DNA from 2 places in the Oharaeibacter diazotrophicus genome. Region 2 is predicted to be linked to the other one. Evidence: riboswitches for the same ligand, from Rfam matches in the RefSeq annotation. Region 2 holds a riboswitch; the other holds the start of a gene.
What was found. A riboswitch is a leader RNA that binds a small molecule or an ion and turns the genes downstream of it on or off. The one in region 2 is predicted to bind glycine.
Positions count from the first base shown of each region.

Region 1 (8,708 bases), on a different contig from region 2:
CTGCTGCCGATTGGCGACAGCGCGCGGCATGAGCCCGACTGCCGACTGCCGACTGCCGAAGCCCTACTGCCCCCTACCCCCTACCCCGTCAGCGGATTCGCCTTCGCATACTCGACGATCCTCGCCAGCACGCCGCCGTCGCGCTCGGCCGGGATCGGCTCGCGGCCGAGGATCCAGCCGAACAGCTCGCGGTCGGGCACCTCCATCAGCGCCTCGAACTCGCCGAGTTCGGCCTCGGACAGCGCGGCGATCTCGGCGTCGGCGAAGCGGCCGAGCAGGAGGTCGAGCTCGCGGGTGCCGCGGTGCCAGGCGTGGTAGAGCGCCTTGCGGCGGCGGACGTCGAGGTCCTCCGAGGTGCGCGACAGCCCGTGGGACTGGATGGCCATGGAAAGCTCCGGTAAGACGCATCGCCGCCGGGCCGGATCGCCGGCCCGTCGGTGCGGGAGGATATGTAGCGTCCCCTCCCGGCGCTGTCAGGTGTCTTGTGGCGCGGCGGCGGTTCGGCGCAGCGGCTCGGGTCCCGGCCGGAGCACCCGGGCGGCCGCGCCTCGGACGGCACCGGGTCGGCACGACCGCGCCGCGACCTCGGACCGGACGCGCCGCCGCGGCGCCGCATCCGGCGGCACGGGATCGGCACGGATACGCCGGCGACAGGAGCGGGCCGCCCGGCGGGCCGGCGATGACGAGGCGCGCATGGGCGCGGGCACGAGGGGAACGAGGCGATGACGGACGGACCGACCATCCGGGTGATCCGCGGCGACGCCGCCGCCGAGCTGCGGCCGGCGATCGTCGCCCCGCTGATCGCCTTCAACCGCGAGACCTTCGGCCCGAGCGACCGCGAACTCTTCGCCGCCGTGCTCGAGGACCCCGCCACCGGCGAGACCGTCGGCGGCCTCTACGGCGAGGCCAGCTACGGCTGGACCTACGTCCAGCTCCTCGTCGTCCCCGCCGCCCAGCGCGGCCGCGACCTCGGCACCCGCCTGATCGCCGAAGCCGAAGCCTTCGCCCGCGCCCGCGGCAGCCGCGGCGTCTTCCTCGACACCTTCGAGTTCCAGGCCAGGGGGTTTTACGAGAAGCTGGGTTACGTGGTGTTCGGGGAGCTGGAAGGGGGAGAGGGAGCGGTGCGGCGGTTTTTTCTGAAGAAGGTGTTCTGAGGGGGCGGGTCAGTGGGAAGGCGGGGTGGAGGTGCGGGCGCGGGCGAGCTCGGCGTAGCGGTAGAAAGTGCTCGATGCCCCGCCGTCCGGATCGTGGATCGCGCCGTCCGGGTCGATGCGATACCTGATGGTCTCCGGGATCGGGCCTCCGGCTACGGTCGTCCCGAGGAGGACGAGTTCCTCCAAGCTGCATTCGGTAAAGACTTGCGCGGGAAGGACCGTCCGAAGGTTCGCGGCATACAGCGAACGCAGTGTCCGACAGCTTCCGAGCCAGCACGGATCGGCCACCGACGTGTTCGACAGGTCGATCGAGTGGAGCCGAGGGGCTCGGCGAAGGAAGGCGACGTCCTCGACGCCTGTGTTGGCAAGGTCCACGAACTGCAACCTCGAGAGGCTCGACAGCGGCCCGAGGTCCGTCACGCCGGTTCGACGCAGCCATAGGGACCGGAGCAGGGTGAGGCCGCTCAGCGGCCCGAGGTCCGAAACGCCCGTGCCGTCGAGACGGAGGGAAGTCAATTCGGTGAGGCCCGCCAGCGGGGCGAGGTCCGTGACACCCGTGTCGGCGAGATGGAGACTCCGCAACTTGGTCAGGCCCGACAGGGGCCGGAGGTCCGTTGCACCCGTGCGGTCGCAATGCAGGGACGACAGTTGCGCGAACCCGGCCAATGGGGCGAGATCCTTGACGGCGGTACCGTCCAGGTCGAGACTCTTCATCCCGACGTGTCCGGACACGGGCTCGAGGTCCGACACGCCCGTCCCGGAAAGACCGAGCCGCTGCAGTTCGGTGAGGCCCGACAGCGGAGCGAGGTCCGTGACGCCCGTGCCTTCGAGCTCGAGGCTCCGCAGCCGGCGAAGGCCGGACAGTGGAGCGAGATCCGTTGCACCCGTGCCCCCAAGGACGAGTTCCCTCAAGGTGGAGAGGCCCGACAGCGGAGCGAGGTCCGCGACGCGCGTGCTCCCGAGGTCCAGAGTCCGTAACGTCGTCGAGCCGGAAAGCAGGGCGAGATCCGTGAAGCTCGTGCCGTGCAGATCGAGATCTAGCAGCTGCGCGAGAGTGGACAGCGGGGCGAAGTCGGTGATTTCCGTTCCGTCGAGCCCGAGAGTCGCCAACCGGTTGAGGCCGGACAGCGGGGCGAGATCCCTGACGCCGGTCTCGCCGAGGTCGAGACGTTGCAAGTTGGCGAGTCCGGACAGCGGCGAAGGATCGGAGACACCCGTCCCGCGGAGGTCCAGATCCTCCAGGTGCGAGAGTGTCGCGAGCGGGGCGGGATCCACGACCTTCGTCTTGCAGAGATCGAGTATCTCGAGCCGGTCGAGGCCGGCCAGCGGCGCGAGATCGACGACGGCCGTCTCGCCCAAACGGAGGTTCCACAGCATTCGGAGGCCGGACAGGGGTTCCAGATCGGTCACGTCCGTGCAGGTAAGGTCGAGCTCTTCCAACCGAGTCAGACCGGCGAGCGGCGCAAGATCCCGGATGCCGGCCCCATCGGCGGAGAGATATCGGAGTCTGTGCAGCCCGGACAACGGTGCCAAGTCGACCACGCGGCGGGACGAGAAATCGAGCGTCTCCAGTTCGGAAAGGCCCGCCAACGGCCCGAGATCCTCGACGGGAGACAATCGCAAGTATAGTTTGCGCAGAGCGACAAGTCCCGCCAGCGGGCCGAGATCGGTGACATTGGTCGAGACCAGATCGAGGCACTCCAACACCCGCAACCCGGCCAGCGGTGCGACGTCGGCGACCGTCGTGCAGCCGAGATCGAGGCTGCGCAACGCGACGAGACCGGCCAGTGGCGCGATGTCCGCCAGTATCAGGCAGTCGAGTTCGAGAGACCGCAGCTGTACGAGCTCGGCCAGGGGCGCGAGATCGGCCACCGCGGTGGCGGTGAGATCGAGCGACCGGAGCGCGTGGAACTTCGCGATCCTCGCCAGATCGGAGAACGCCCGTTCGCGCGACAGGTCCAGGCTGGTCACGTGCGGGATCCAGTGCGTCGGCGGATCGATCCCGGCCAGGACCATGCGGCGCACTTCGTGCGAGTCGAAATCAGTCGGGATCATCCGTCCGCCGTCGTCCTAGCGCGCGTCGAGCTTCCGTTTCGGGTTCATCCGCCGCGCCCGACCCGCCTCCACGCTAGCGCACGACAACCGTCGGCACCAGCGCGGCCGTCTCCACACGCCGCAAGCCGGCGCTTTCTTCGCCCTCCCGCCGTGCTATCCCTCCCCCATGCGTCCCGCCCTGCTCAACCCGTTGTTCCTGCCCGTGTCCGCGCTCGCCGGCGTCGGGCCGAAGCTCGCGCCGAAGCTGACGCGGCTGGTGCGGCCGGGGGCGGAGCCGGGGCGGGAGGGGGTGGTGGCGGACCTGTTGTTCCACCTGCCGACCCAGGTGATCGACCGCTCGCGCGAGGCCTCGGTGGCCGGGGCGCCGGAGGGGGCGATCGTGACGCTGCGGCTGACCGTCGACCGCCACCGCCCGACGCCGGCGGGCGGCCGGGCGCCCTACCGCGTCATGGCCTTCGACGACACCGGCGAGATCGCCCTCTGCTTCTTCCACGCCGAGAAGGGCTGGCTCGAGAAGCTGCTGCCGGTGGGCGCCGAGCGGCTGGTGTCGGGGCGGGTGGAATGGTTCAACGGCGCGCCGCAGATGGTGCACCCGGATCACGTCGTGCCACCGGAGGAGGCAGTGAAGCTGCCGCGGATGGAGCCGGTCTATCCGCTCACCGAGGGCGTCTCGGGCAAGGTGCTGCGCAAGGCGGTCGACTCGGCGCTGGAGCGGCTGCCGGCGCTGCCGGAGTGGCAGGATCAGAGCGTGCTCGACGCGCGGCGCTGGGGTCCGTTCGCCGAGGCGATCGGTCGGGTGCACCGGCCGGAGAGCCCGGCGGATCTCGCCGACGACAGCCCCTTCCTCGCCCGCCTCGCCTACGACGAGCTGCTCGCCAACCAGCTCGCCCTCGGCCTCGTCCGCGCCTCGCTGCGCGTCGTCGCCGGCCGGGCGCGGGCGCCGGACGGCTCGATCCGGGCGCGACTGCGCGCCGCCCTGCCCTTCGCGCTCACCGGCTCGCAGGAGCGCGCGATCGCCGAGGTCGAGGCGGATCTCGTCAAGCCGCTTCGCATGGTGCGGCTGGTGCAGGGCGACGTCGGCTCCGGCAAGACCATGGTGGCGCTGTTCGCCGCCGCCGCGGCGATCGAGGCCGGCGGCCAGGCCGCCATCATGGCGCCGACCGAGCTGCTGGCGCGCCAGCACGCCCGCTCGATCGCGCCGCTGGCGGAGGCGGCGGGCCTCCGCCTCGCCGTCCTCACCGGCTCCGACCGCCAGAAGGTGCGGCGCGAGACACTGGCGGCGCTCGCCGCCGGCGAGGTCGACCTCGTCGTCGGCACCCACGCGGTATTCCAGGCCGGGGTCGAGTTCCGCGACCTCGCGCTCGCGGTGGTCGACGAGCAGCACCGCTTCGGCGTCCACCAGCGCCTCGCGCTGTCGGCCAAGGGCAGCCGCACCGACCTCCTGGTGATGACCGCGACGCCGATCCCGCGCACGCTGCAGCTCAGCTATTTCGGCGACATGGACGTCTCGCGCCTGACCGAGAAGCCGGCCGGGCGCAAGCCGATCGTCACCGTGGCGGTGCCGGCCGAGCGGATCGGCGAGGTGGTCGAGCGGATCGGCCGGCGGATCGCCGAGGAGGGCGCGCGGGCCTACTGGGTCTGCCCGCTGGTGGAGGAGAGCGAGGCGGTCGACCTCGCCGCCGCCGAGGAGCGCTTCGAGGATCTGCGCAAGTATTTCGGCGATCGCGTCGCCCTGGTCCACGGCCGCATGAAGGCCGCCGACAAGGACGCGGCGATGACGCGTTTCTCGTCCGGCGCGGCGTCGATCCTGGTGGCGACCACGGTGATCGAGGTCGGCGTCGACGTGCCCGCCGCCACCATCATGGTGATCGAGCACGCGGAGCGCTTCGGCCTCGCCCAGCTGCACCAGCTGCGCGGACGGGTCGGCCGCGGCGACGCGGCGTCGAGCTGCGTGCTGCTCTACAAGGGTCCGCTCGGCGAGACCGCCAAGGCCCGGCTCGCCATCCTGCGCGAGAGCGAGGACGGCTTCCGCATCGCCGAGGAGGACCTGCGCCTGCGCGGCGGCGGCGAACTGCTCGGCACCCGCCAGAGCGGCATGCCCGGCTTCCGCCTCGTCCGGCCGGAGATCCACGGCGCCCTCACCGAGATGGCCCGCGACGACGCCGCCCTGATCCTCGCCCGCGACCCCGAGCTGACCGGCCCGCGCGGCGAGGCGCTGCGCGTGCTGCTGCACTTGTTCGGGCGGGACGAGGCGGCGCGGCTGATCCGGGCGGGGTGAGCGCCTTCTCGGGCGAGGTGCGTTTCCCCCCAGCGTCGAGCCACCCCACCCCGGCGCTGCGCGCCGACCCTCCCCACGAGGGGGAGGGTAGAGCCATGGCCAGCGACGGTGGAACTCCTACCCTCCCCCTTGCGGGGAGGGTCGACGGCCGTAGGCCGGCGGGGTGGGGTCGCCTCCGCCCGTGAGGCCGCTGTTTCCGGGTGCCCGACGTGGAGAGATCGACGACGTCGCGCCGGTCGAAGCCACCCCACCCCGGCGCTCCGCGCCGACCCTCCCCACGAGGGGGAGGGTAAAGCTGTGGCACGCGCTCGCCATTTTACTACCCTCCCCCTTGTGGGGAGGGTCGACGGCCGTAGGCCGGCGGGGTGGGGTAGCGCCGACGTTCGAGTTGGCGGCGCTCTACGCCCCCCCTCAGCAGGCCGTCACGTTCACCGCCAGTCCGCCGAGGCTGGTCTCCTTGTACTTCGACTGCATGTCGAGACCGGTCTGGCGCATGGTCTCGATGACGGTGTCGAGCGAGACGATGTGCTCGCCGTCGCCGTTGAGGGCGAGCGAGGCGGCGTTGATGGCCTTGATGGCGCCGAAGGCGTTGCGCTCGATGCAGGGGATCTGGACGAGGCCGCCGACCGGGTCGCAGGTCATGCCGAGGTGGTGCTCGATGGCGATCTCGGCGGCGTTCTCGACCTGGGCGTTGGAGCCGCCGAGCGCGGCGGCGAGGCCCGCGGCGGCCATGGCGGCGGCCGAGCCGACCTCGCCCTGGCAGCCGACCTCGGCGCCGGAGATCGAGGCGTTGCGCTTGATCAGGCCGCCGATCGCGGTGGCGGCGAGGAAGAAACGGCGGATGCCGTCGCGGTCGGCGCCGGGGCAGAAGTCGCGGTAGTAGCGCAGCACCGCCGGCACGACGCCGGCCGCGCCGTTGGTGGGCGCGGTGACGACGCGGCCGCCGGCGGCGTTCTCCTCGTTGACCGCGATGGCGAAGCAGGAGACGTAGTCCATCACCTGATGCGGGGCGCGGTCGTTCTTCAGGCGCTTCTCCTCGATGCGCTCGAAGATCCGCTTGGCGCGGCGCTTGACCCTGAGCCCGCCGTCGAGTTCGCCGTCGAGCGTCAGGCCGCGGTCGATGCAGGCGAACATGGTGTCGGCGATCGTGTCGACGTCGGCGATCACCGCCGCGCGCGGGCGCTGCGCCGCCTCGTTGGCGAGCGTCAGCTCGGCCACCGACAGCCCGGCGGCGTCGGCCATGGCGAGCAGCTCGACGCCGCTGCGATAGGGGAACGGCACCGGCACCTTGGCGCCCTGCCCGCCGTCGTCGCCATCGCGCACCACGAAGCCGCCGCCGACCGAGAACCAGACCTCCTCGGCGAGGAGATCGCCGGCCGCGTCGTAGGCCGAGAAGCGCATGGCGTTGGGGTGGCGCTCGTAGGTGCGCTCGAGGTCGAACACCACGTCGCGGTCGGGATCGAAGGCGATCGTGCCGCCGCCGGCGCGCGCCAGCACCCGTTCGGCGCGGATGCGCGCCAGAACGGCCTCGGCGTGGTCGGGGTCGAGGCTGTCGGGGCGCAGGCCCGCGAGGCCGAGGATCATGGCCTTGTCGGTGGCGTGGCCCTTGCCGGTCCAGGCCAGCGAGCCGAAGGCGGTCGCGGTCAGGCGGTCGACCCGGGCCGAGGCGTCGGCGCCGAGACCGGAGACGAAGGAGAAGGCGGCGCGCATCGGGCCGATCGTGTGCGACGACGACGGGCCGATGCCGATCTTGAACAGGTCGCCGAACGCGACCGGAACCTCGCCGGCATGCAGCGGCGACAGGCGGTCCTCGTCGAGGTTGGCGGCGGGGGACGTGTGGGCGACCATGATGGGAAGGGCTCCGCGGCGCATCTCTCTGCCGGGGTCCGAGCCGGTGGCCGGACCGCTGGCATTGCCGGGATCCGCCCCGGCGTCGGCTTCGTCGCGCCCCATCTGTCCTCGTCGCCTGAGAGCGTTATCCCGTCGGCGGGAGACCGGGGACCGGTCTCCACTCTCCAGATGTCCTCCGCCCCGCGCGGTCCTTCTGCCTGACGAGTTTCCGGGGCGGTTGCTCCGTCGGCGCCCGGAGATCCGGGTCTCTCCCGCGCGGGAGGGCCGGTGCACCGGCCGATGTCGGGGATTATGCGGACACTCGCCCCCGATCCGCAAGGCCGGACAGGGCGAAGTCGTTGTCGGTTCGCGACATCCCGCCACGATGATCCGACCGGGGCCGGGGCCCGTAGAGACTTCACCTGTAACGGTTCCCCGGGCGTCGCCCCCACGGTGTTCATGAACGCGAGACCTTCCGACGTCACCGGACCCGCCCTCGTCTGGCTGCGCGACGACCTGCGCCTCGCCGACAATCCGGCGCTCGCCGCCGCGGCCGCCGGCGGACGGCCGGTGACCGTCGCCTACGTGCTCGACGACGCACCGGCACGCCGGCCGCTCGGCGGGGCCTGCCGCTGGTGGCTGCACCGGTCGCTCACCGCGCTCGCCGCCGATCTCGCCACCCGCGGCGTGCCTCTGGTGATCCGCCGCGGCGATCCGGCCGAAGTGGTGCCCGCTCTCGCCGCCGAGACCGGCGCCGCGCTGGTGACCTGGAACCGGCGCTACGAGATAGCCGCCCGCGAACTCGACGCGACCGTCAAGGCCGAACTGATCGGCCGCGGCGTCCGCGCGGAGAGCCACAACGGCCACCTGCTCGCCGAACCATGGACGGTGCGCACCAAGGCCGGCGAGTGGTTCCGGGTTTTCACGCCGTTCTGGAAGGCGACGCGCCTCCTGGTCGACGACGCACCCGGCCCGATCCCGGTGCCGGAGCGGATCGTCGCCGCGCCCGACGTGCCGTCGTTGGCGATCGCCGACCTCGGCCTCGCGCCACGTGCGCCCGACTGGTCCGGCGGCCTCGCCGCGACCTGGACGCCCGGCGAGGCCGGCGCGCGCGCTCGGCTGGCGGCCTTCCTCGACGGCCGCCTCGTCCGCTACGCCGCCGCGCGCGACTTCCCCGACGCGTCCGCGACGTCGGAGCTGTCGCCGCACCTGCGCTTCGGCGAGATCTCGATCCGCACCGTCTACGAGGCGAGCCGCCACCACGCGGCGGCGACCGGGATCGCGGAGCGGACGCTGGCGAAGTTCCAGGCCGAACTCGGCTGGCGAGAATTCTCCTATCACCTGCTCTACCACTTCCCCGACCTGCCGCGCCGCAACTTCCAGCCGCGCTT
Region 1 is NZ_SNXY01000006.1:715,075-723,782, forward strand. Features, by position in the region: gene EDD54_RS03450 (FAD assembly factor SdhE) at 81-386, opposite strand; gene EDD54_RS03455 (GNAT family N-acetyltransferase) at 723-1,154, shown strand; gene EDD54_RS03460 (leucine-rich repeat domain-containing protein) at 1,164-3,209, opposite strand; gene recG (ATP-dependent DNA helicase RecG) at 3,376-5,487, shown strand; gene EDD54_RS03470 (L-serine ammonia-lyase) at 5,899-7,335, opposite strand; glycine riboswitch at 7,514-7,602, opposite strand; gene EDD54_RS03475 (cryptochrome/photolyase family protein) at 7,777-8,708, shown strand, end outside.
Region 1: another riboswitch for glycine. It lies ahead of EDD54_RS03470 (L-serine ammonia-lyase); the one in region 2 lies ahead of gcvT (glycine cleavage system aminomethyltransferase GcvT).

Region 2 (8,708 bases):
CGCAGCCGCTGCGAGTTCGACGAGTTCGGCGCGCCGACCACCAGCAGCGCGTCCACCCGCGGCGCGACCACCTTGACCGCCTCCTGGCGGTTGGTGGTGGCGTAGCAGATGTCCTCCTTGTGCGGCGCCGCGATGTCCGGGAAGCGCGCCGTCAGCGCCTCCACGATCTGGCGGGTGTCGTCGACGGAGAGGGTGGTCTGCGTGGTGTAGGCGAGCGGCGTGCCCGCGGGCACGTCGAGGGCGGCGACGTCGGCGACCGTCTCGATCAGGCTGACGCCGCCCGCCGGCAGCTGGCCCATGGTGCCGATCACCTCGGGATGGCCGGCGTGGCCGATCAGCACGACGTGGCGGCCCTTGCGGTGGTGGATCTCGGCCTCGCGGTGCACCTTGGTGACCAGCGGACAGGTGGCGTCGAGGTGGAACAGGTCGCGCGCCTTCGCCGCCGCCGGCACCGCCTTGGCGACGCCGTGGGCGGAGAAGATCACCGGCTGGTCGGTCTCGGGGATCTCGTCGAGCTCCTCGACGAAGACCGCGCCCTTCCGGCGCAGTTCCTCGACCACGTATTTGTTGTGCACGATCTCGTGGCGCACGTAGACCGGCGCGCCGTAGCGCGCGAGCGCGAGGTCGACGATCTGGATGGCGCGGTCGACGCCGGCGCAGAAGCCGCGCGGCGCGCAGAGCAGGACGGTGAGGGCCGGTCGGGACAAGGCGCGCGATCTCGCTCGTGTTTCCGCCCGGAGATGAGGGGGCGGACCCGGCCCTGTCAAGCGAGCGCACCGCGTTCGGAGAGTCGTCAACCATGCGCACGCGTGCTATTGAGGCGCCGACGGAGGTGACCGGCTGATGATCGCGAACGGTTTTCGGGCTTGGGGCATGGCGTTGGTCGTGGTCGCGGTCGGACTGGCCGGCTGCTCGTCGGGCACGCCGGACGTCGATCCGGCATCGCTGATCGGCGCCGCGCGCGACCCTGCGGCCGAGCAGGCGGCGCTAGAGAAATACGCGGCGGTCACCGTGTGCCCGCCCGTCCAGGTCCGCGACGGCACCCAGCTCTTCCGCGTCTTCGAGCGCGGCAAGGAGAACGACCTGACCGGCGTGCGCTTCCAGGCCTCGATCACCAAGTTCGCCCGCGAGTGCCATACCGACCGCGCCACCGGCGTCACGACGGTCAAGGTCGGCATCGCCGGCCGCCTGCTCAACGGCCCGAACGGCGCCACCGGCGCCGCGACGCTGCCGCTGCGCGTGGTGCTGGTGAAGAACGGCGACGAAGTGCTCTATTCGCAGCTGCGCAAGGTGACCGCCACGATCGCCCCCGGCGGCTCCGGCGTCACCTGGACCGAGGTCGTCGACGGTATCACGATCCCGCCGACCGCCGCGGAGGCGAACTACGTCGTTTACGTCGGCTTCGACGAGGGCCCGGCGAAGAACTGAGCGGGACTCAGCCGCAGGTCGAGACCTGGTTGGCGCAGACGCCGCGGCCCCAGCCGCGGCCGCTGCGGCCGTCCGGCATGGTCACGTCGACGTCGACCCACCCGCCGACGCAGGCCCGGAGCGCCGTGACCACGACCGAATCGGGTCCGTCCACCTCTCCGATCATGTCGAAGGTCGCCGGCGCGTCCTCGGCGGGTGCCGTGTGGAGCACGGGATCGAGCCCGCCGAAGGCGAAGCCGAGCGCCGAGACCGGCACGAATCCCCGGCCGGCGAACAGGTCGCGGTCGCCGCTCGCGGCATAATCGGAATAGCCGATGCGCTCGATCTCGGCGAAGCCGTCCGCGACGGCGAGCACGCGGAACTCCGGCGTGATCCCGTCGGCGTCGGCGCCGGGAATCGCGAACAGGACGGCGGCGTCGGCGGCGGGTGCGGCGCGCAGCGGCACGCCGTCCGCGTCGGCGAGGTGGGCGTGGATCGCGCAGGGCTCGGCGGCCGCCGCGGCGACGGGGCCGAGGGCAGGAGCGAGGACTGCGGCGAACGCGGCGAAGAGAGGCGAACGGATCAAGGCGGGCTCCGGTCCGTGGCGGGCACGATCCCCCCTTACGGGCGGGAAATCGCGCCGTCCCGTCGCTCTCGCGTGGACGATCCCGCGCCCGTCGGCCGCGATCGCTTCCGATTGTCCCGTGATCGCGCCGCTCCGACGCGGATTGCGCCGTCGTCGGGCTTGACCGCGGCGGCACGAAGCCGCATGGTGCGGCCATCCGGGGCGGTCGCGCCCCGGGGACATGGTGCGCCCGGAATCATCGGCGCGGCCGATCTCGTGATCGGTCGTACACGGTGGAAAGGGTGCGACATGGACGCCGCGCGGGAGAGACCGGCCTCGTCGAGGGGCCGGCGCCGAAGGAGCAACCGCCCCGGAAACTCTCAGGCCAAAGGACCGCTCGCGGCGAGCGACGCTCTGGAAAGCAGCGGCCGATCCGACGGGATCGCCCCGCTCACCGAAGGAGTAACCCGGATGCGGTCCGTCCCGGATCGCGGCGGGGAAATCTCTCAGGTTTCCTGACAGAGGGGGCGCGCGGATCTCCGGTCCCGGAATCCGCGGCCACGCCCGCCGAGGAGCCTGTCCATGAGCCGTGCGGCCGAGACCGCCGACCCCGTCGTCATCGAGGCGGCGCCGCTGAAGACCCCCCTCTACGACGAACACGTCGCCCTCGGCGCCAAGATGGTGCCCTTCGCCGGGTACCTGATGCCGGTGCAATATGCCGGCATCATCGCCGAGCACCAGCACACCCGCGCCGCCGCCGGACTGTTCGACGTCTCGCACATGGGCCAGGCCCGCCTCGTCGGCCCCGACCACGCGACCACGGCCCTTGCGCTCGAGGCGCTGGTACCGGCCGACATCCTGAACCTTTCCCCCGGACGCCAGCGCTACACCCAGTTCCTCGACGGGAACGCCGGCATCCTCGACGACCTGATGGTGCACCGCCCGGCCGATCCGGCCGAGGACGGCGTGCTGATGCTGGTCGTCAACGCCGCCCGCAAGGCCGACGACTACGCCCACCTCGCCGCCCGGCTGCCGGCGGGCGTCACGCTCGTCACGGCCGACGACCGCGCGCTCTTGGCGCTGCAGGGCCCGAAGGCGGTCGACGTCATGGTCCGTCTCGGCGCGGCGGTCGCCGACTGGCCTTTCATGAGCGCCGGCCCGACCCGGCTCGCCGGCATCGACGTCCACGTCTCGCGCTCCGGCTACACCGGCGAGGACGGCTTCGAGATCTCGGTGGCCGAGAACGACGTCGTCGCGCTCTGGCGCGCGCTCGTCGCCGACTCCGACGTCGCGCCGGTCGGCCTCGGCGCCCGCGATTCGCTGCGGCTCGAGGGCGGTCTCTGCCTCTACGGTCACGACCTCGACACCGGCACGACGCCGGTCGAGGCCGGCCTCGTCTGGTCGATCCAGAAGCGGCGGCGCGAGGAGGGCGGCTTCCCGGGCGCCGACATCGTGCAGCAGCAGATCCGCGACGGTGCGCCGCGTCTTCGCGTCGGCATCCGTCCCGAGGGCCGCGCCCCGGCGCGCGAGGGCACCGAGATCCAGGCCGCCGACGGCACGCCGATCGGCGTCGTGACATCCGGCGGCTTCGGCCCGACGGTCGGCGGCCCTGTCGCGATGGGCTACGTCGCGGCCGGCCACGCCGCGCCGGGCACTCGCGTCACCCTCGTCGTGCGCGGCAAGCCGCTGCCGGCCGAGGTCGTCGCGCTGCCCTTCGTGCCGGCGCGCTTCTATCGCGGTCGCTGAGAAAGCACTTTAATTCCCGCGCAATCGTCGTGCGGGACCAGAGGTTTGGAACGGGAATCGGAATCGGTTTCGAGGCGGTGGAAACGTGCCGCTTCGATCGCACGACTCCAGGATGCACCGGCAAGGTTAACGAATTCACCCTGAATCGGAAGGTGAGCACCCCCATGGCGAAGTACTTCACCGAGGACCACGAGTGGCTGTCCGTCGACGGCGACGTCGCCACCGTCGGCATCACCGACTACGCCCAGGCCCAGCTCGGCGACGTGGTCTACGTCGAGGTTCCCGAGGTCGGCCGCACGCTCGCCAAGGGCGGCGAAGCGGCGGTGGTCGAGAGCGTCAAGGCCGCGAGCGAGGTCTACGCCCCGGCCTCGGGCACCGTGGTCGAGGCCAACGGCGCCCTCGCCGACGCTCCCGCGACCGTCAACGAGTCGCCCGAGGACGCCGGCTGGTTCTTCAAGCTGAAGCTCGCCGACGCCGGCGAACTCGACGCGCTGATGGACGAGGCCGCCTACCGCGCCTTCGTCGACACGCTCTGAGGCTCGCCGCCATGCGCTACCTCCCTCTCGCCGACCACGACCGGCAGGCGATGCTCCGGACGATCGGCGTCTCGCACGTCGACGCCCTGTTCGCCGACGTGCCCGCCGACAAGCTGCTCGACCGCCTCGTCGCGCTGCCGACCGCCAAGTCCGAGATCGCCGTCGAGCGCCACCTCGCGGCGATGGCCGCGAAGAACGTCGCCGCCGGCGCGGTGCCCTTCTTCGTCGGCGCCGGCGCCTACCGGCACCACGTGCCGGCGACGGTCGACCACCTGATCCAGCGCTCGGAGTTCCTGACCTCCTACACGCCCTACCAGGCCGAGATCGCCCAGGGCACGCTGCAATATCTGTTCGAGTTCCAGACCCAGGTCGCCCGCCTCACCGGCATGGACGTCGCCAACGCCTCCATGTACGACGGCTCGACCGCCACCGCCGAGGCGGTGCTGATGGCGCACCGGATCACCCGGCGCTCCAAGGCCGTGGTCTCCGGCGGCCTGCACCCGCACTACCGCGGCGTCACCCGCACCACCACCGAGCTCGCCGGCTTCGCCGTCGACACGCTCGACCCCGATCCGACCGGCACCGAGGACATCCTCGCCCGCATCGACGGCGAGACCTCCTGCGTCGTCGTGCAGTCGCCGTCCTTCTACGGCCACCTGATCGACCTGAAGCCGATCGCCGAGAAGGCCCACGCGGTCGGAGCGCTGCTGGTGGCGGTGTTCACCGAGGTGGTCTCGCTCGGCCTGATCGAGCCGCCGGGCGCGCAAGGGGCCGATATCGTGGTCGGCGAGGGCCAGTCGCTCGGCAATCCGCTGACCTTCGGCGGCCCCTACGTCGGCCTGTTCGCCACCCGCGACAAATACGTCCGCCAGATGCCGGGCAGGCTCTGCGGCGAGACCGTCGACGCCGACGGCAAGCGCGCCTTCGTGCTGACGCTCTCGACCCGCGAGCAGCACATCCGCCGCGACAAGGCGACGTCGAACATCTGCACCAACGCGGGCCTCTGCTCGCTCGCCTTTTCGATCCACCTGTCGCTGCTGGGTCAGACCGGCCTGACGCGCCTCGCCCGAGTCAACCATGCCAACGCGGTGAAGCTCGCCGACCGGCTGGCGGCCGTGCCGGGCGTCGCGGTGCTGAACGACACCTTCTTCAACGAGTTCACCCTGCGGCTGCCGAAGAACGCCGCCGACGTGGTCGAGGCCCTCGCCGCCAAGGGCGTCCTCGCCGGCGTGCCGGCCCGTCGCCTCGAGCCCAAGCACCCGCATCTCGACGACCTCCTGGTGGTCGCCTCGACCGAGGTGAACACCGACGAGGATCGCGAGGCCTTCGCCGTCGCACTCGCGGAGGTGCTGGGATGAGGGACGCGGCGCCACTTCTACCCTCCCCCTCGCGGGGAGGGGCGGAACGCGTAGCGTTCCGGGGTGGGGTGACGCCGACGTTCGTCGCCCGTGCCCGGCGACCCTCCCCGGCGCTTCGCGCCGACCCTCCCACGAGGGGAGGGTCAGGTCGTCACCTGCATCCTTCAATTCCGATCTCCCGCGGAGCATCCGCATGACCATGAACAGTCAGGGCCGCCCGTCCGCGCCCGTGCTCGCCGTCTCGAACGCCGAGAAGACCACCACCACCGGCAACCGCGGCCTCGCCATCGAGGAGGCGCTGCTGTTCGAGGTCGGCCGGCTCGACGCCACCGGCGTCGACGTCGAGGACGCCGGTGACTTCGTCCCGCGCCTCGGATCCCACGTCCGCAAGGCCCCGATCGGCCTGCCCGGCCTGACCGAGCCGGAGGCGATGCGCCACTACGTGCGCCTCTCCCGCCAGAACTACGCCATCGACCTCGGGCTCTACCCGCTCGGGTCCTGCACCATGAAGCACAACCCGCGCCTCAACGAGAAGATGGTGCGGCTGCCGGGCTTCGCCGACATCCACCCGCTGCAGCCGCTCTCCACGGTGCCGGGCGCGGTGGCGCTGATCGCCGAGCTCGGCCGCTGGCTGCTCGAACTCACCGGCATGGCCACGGTCGCCATGAGCCCGAAGGCGGGCGCCCATGGCGAGATGTGCGGCATGGCCGCGATCAAGGCGGCGATCGCCGCCCGCGGCGAGACCCGCGACGTCGTGCTGGTGCCCGAATCCGCCCACGGCACCAATCCGGCCACCGCCGCGCTGCTCGGCTTCAAGGTGGTGCCGGTGCCCGCCCGCGCCGACGGCACCGTCGATCCCGAAGAGGTCAGGAAGCGCCTCGGGCCCGAGGTGGCGGCGATCATGCTGACCAACCCGAACACCTGCGGCCTGTTCGAGCGCGACGTCGTCGCCATCGCCGACGCGGTCCACGCGGCCGGCGCCTACTTCTATGCCGACGGCGCCAACTTCAACGCCATCGTCGGCAAGGTCCGCCCCGGCGACCTCGGCGTCGACGCCATGCACATCAACCTGCACAAGACCTTCTCGACGCCCCACGGCGGCGGCGGTCCGGGTGCCGGCCCGGTGGTGCTGTCCGAGCGGCTGGCGGCCTTCGCGCCGGTGCCCTTCGTGCGCTTCGGCGAGGACGGCGCCGCCGAGTTCGTCGAGACCCGCAGGCAGGCCGCCGGCACCGCGACGCCCTTCGGCCGCGTCACCGCCTTCCACGGCCAGATGGGCATGTTCGTGCGCGCGCTCGCCTACATGCTGAGCCACGGCGCCGACGGCATGCGCCGCGCCTCCGAGGACGCCGTGCTGGCCGCCAACTACGTCAAGGCCCGGCTCGGCGACGTCATGTCGGTCGCCTTCCCGGACCGGCCGGCGATGCACGAGGCGCTGTTCGACGACCGCTTCCTGGAGGGCACCGGCGTGACCACGCTCGACTTCGCCAAGGCGATGATCGACGAGGGCTACCACCCGATGACCATGTACTTCCCGCTGGTCGTCCACGGCGCGCTCCTCATCGAGCCGACCGAGTCGGAATCGAAGGCGAGCCTCGACCAGTTCGTGGACGCCATGCGCGCCCTCGCCGAGCGGGCGCGCGCCGGAGACGCCGCCTTCTTCAAGGCCGCCCCGGTGTTCGCACCGAGGAAGCGCGTCGACGAGACCCGCGCCGCCCGCCAGCCGCGGCTGACCTGGACGCCGCCGAAGGAGGAGCGCGCTGCGGCGGAGTGATCCGCCTCGACCACTTCGATCGTGAACCTGCTCTTCCCGCCCCGGGCGCCCCGCGCGTCCGGGGCGGGGTCGTTTCCAGGGGGGCGGATCTTTTTTTTCGAGATTTTCCGGTGGCGGCTCCGACGGGGCGAAAAGGCGGCGAAAAGCGGACCGTAACGTGAGGGCAGGTGCGGAACGCTCAACCGCACCCCAGAGATCGAACAGCCGCTCGAAACCCAGGGAAGACCGCCATGACCCGCTCCCGTATCGTCGCGACCGTGACCTCCGCCGCCGCCGTCGTCGCCATCTCCTCCGTCGCCGCCTTCGCCGTCCCCGCCAAGTCGCTCGCCCCCGCCCCGGCGGGTGCCGACCGCGCCGCGGTCGCCGCCGACGCCGCGCTGTCGCAGCCGGCCGAGCAGCTCGCCACCAGCCTGCCGAAGTCCGTGTTCGCCGCTCCGGACGCCGTCGGCAGCGTGCTGAAGAGCCCGAAGATGGTCGACGGCGCCCGCCCGACGATCTCCGCCGCCCTCGACCTCAAGGCCGGCCCGAAGCGTCTGCCCGACGTCTCCGCCCCCGAGAACTACGGCCAGAACCCGTTCGGCTCCGGCACCAACCAGAACACGATCTACCACTACACCGACATGCTGGTGCCGACGAACGCCACCGCCGCCTACCCGTTCTCGACCACCGGCGTGTTCCACTTCACCAACGCCGCCGGCCAGAACAAGTACTGCTCGGCCTCGCTGATCTCGAAGTCGATCATCATCACCGCCGGCCACTGCGTCCACCAGGGCGGCGACAAGCCGGGCATCGGCCGGGCGAGCGGCTGGATCCGCTCGGGCTACTTCGTCCCGGCCGAGCAGAACGGCACCATGCCCTACGGCTACGCCTGGGCCACCAAGCTCACCACCACGGTCGGCTGGTACAACGAAGGCGCCATCATGAAGGGCTACGACGTGGCCATGGTCACGCTCGGCAAGCGCGTCGGCACCGCCAACGAGATCGGCGCCTACACCGGCTGGATGGGTCTCTGCTACTCCTACTGCCTGCAGAGCTACTGGGAGCTGACCGGCCTCGGCTACCCCGGCAACTACTACAGCGGCGCCTACATGACGATGGGCATGCACCTCGAGACCAACCGCAACAACACCGACTACTACTACGGCTCGGGCATGCAGGGGGGCTCTTCGGGTGGCCCGCACGTCGCCAACCTCGGCTACCTCTCCGACAGCACCACCAACAAGGGTCTGTGGACCGCCCGCAACTACGTCTTCGGCGTGACCTCCTGGGGCTACATCAGCGACGTCTACAAGATCCAGGGCGCCTCGAGCACGACCGGCTACAAC
Region 2 is NZ_SNXY01000009.1:354,091-362,798, reverse strand. Features, by position in the region: gene ispH (4-hydroxy-3-methylbut-2-enyl diphosphate reductase) at 1-707, opposite strand, end outside; gene EDD54_RS16710 (hypothetical protein) at 844-1,428, shown strand; gene EDD54_RS16705 (hypothetical protein) at 1,436-1,993, opposite strand; glycine riboswitch at 2,284-2,378, shown strand; gene gcvT (glycine cleavage system aminomethyltransferase GcvT) at 2,555-3,718, shown strand; gene gcvH (glycine cleavage system protein GcvH) at 3,883-4,254, shown strand; gene gcvPA (aminomethyl-transferring glycine dehydrogenase subunit GcvPA) at 4,266-5,612, shown strand; gene gcvPB (aminomethyl-transferring glycine dehydrogenase subunit GcvPB) at 5,812-7,383, shown strand; gene EDD54_RS16680 (trypsin-like serine peptidase) at 7,614-8,708, shown strand, end outside.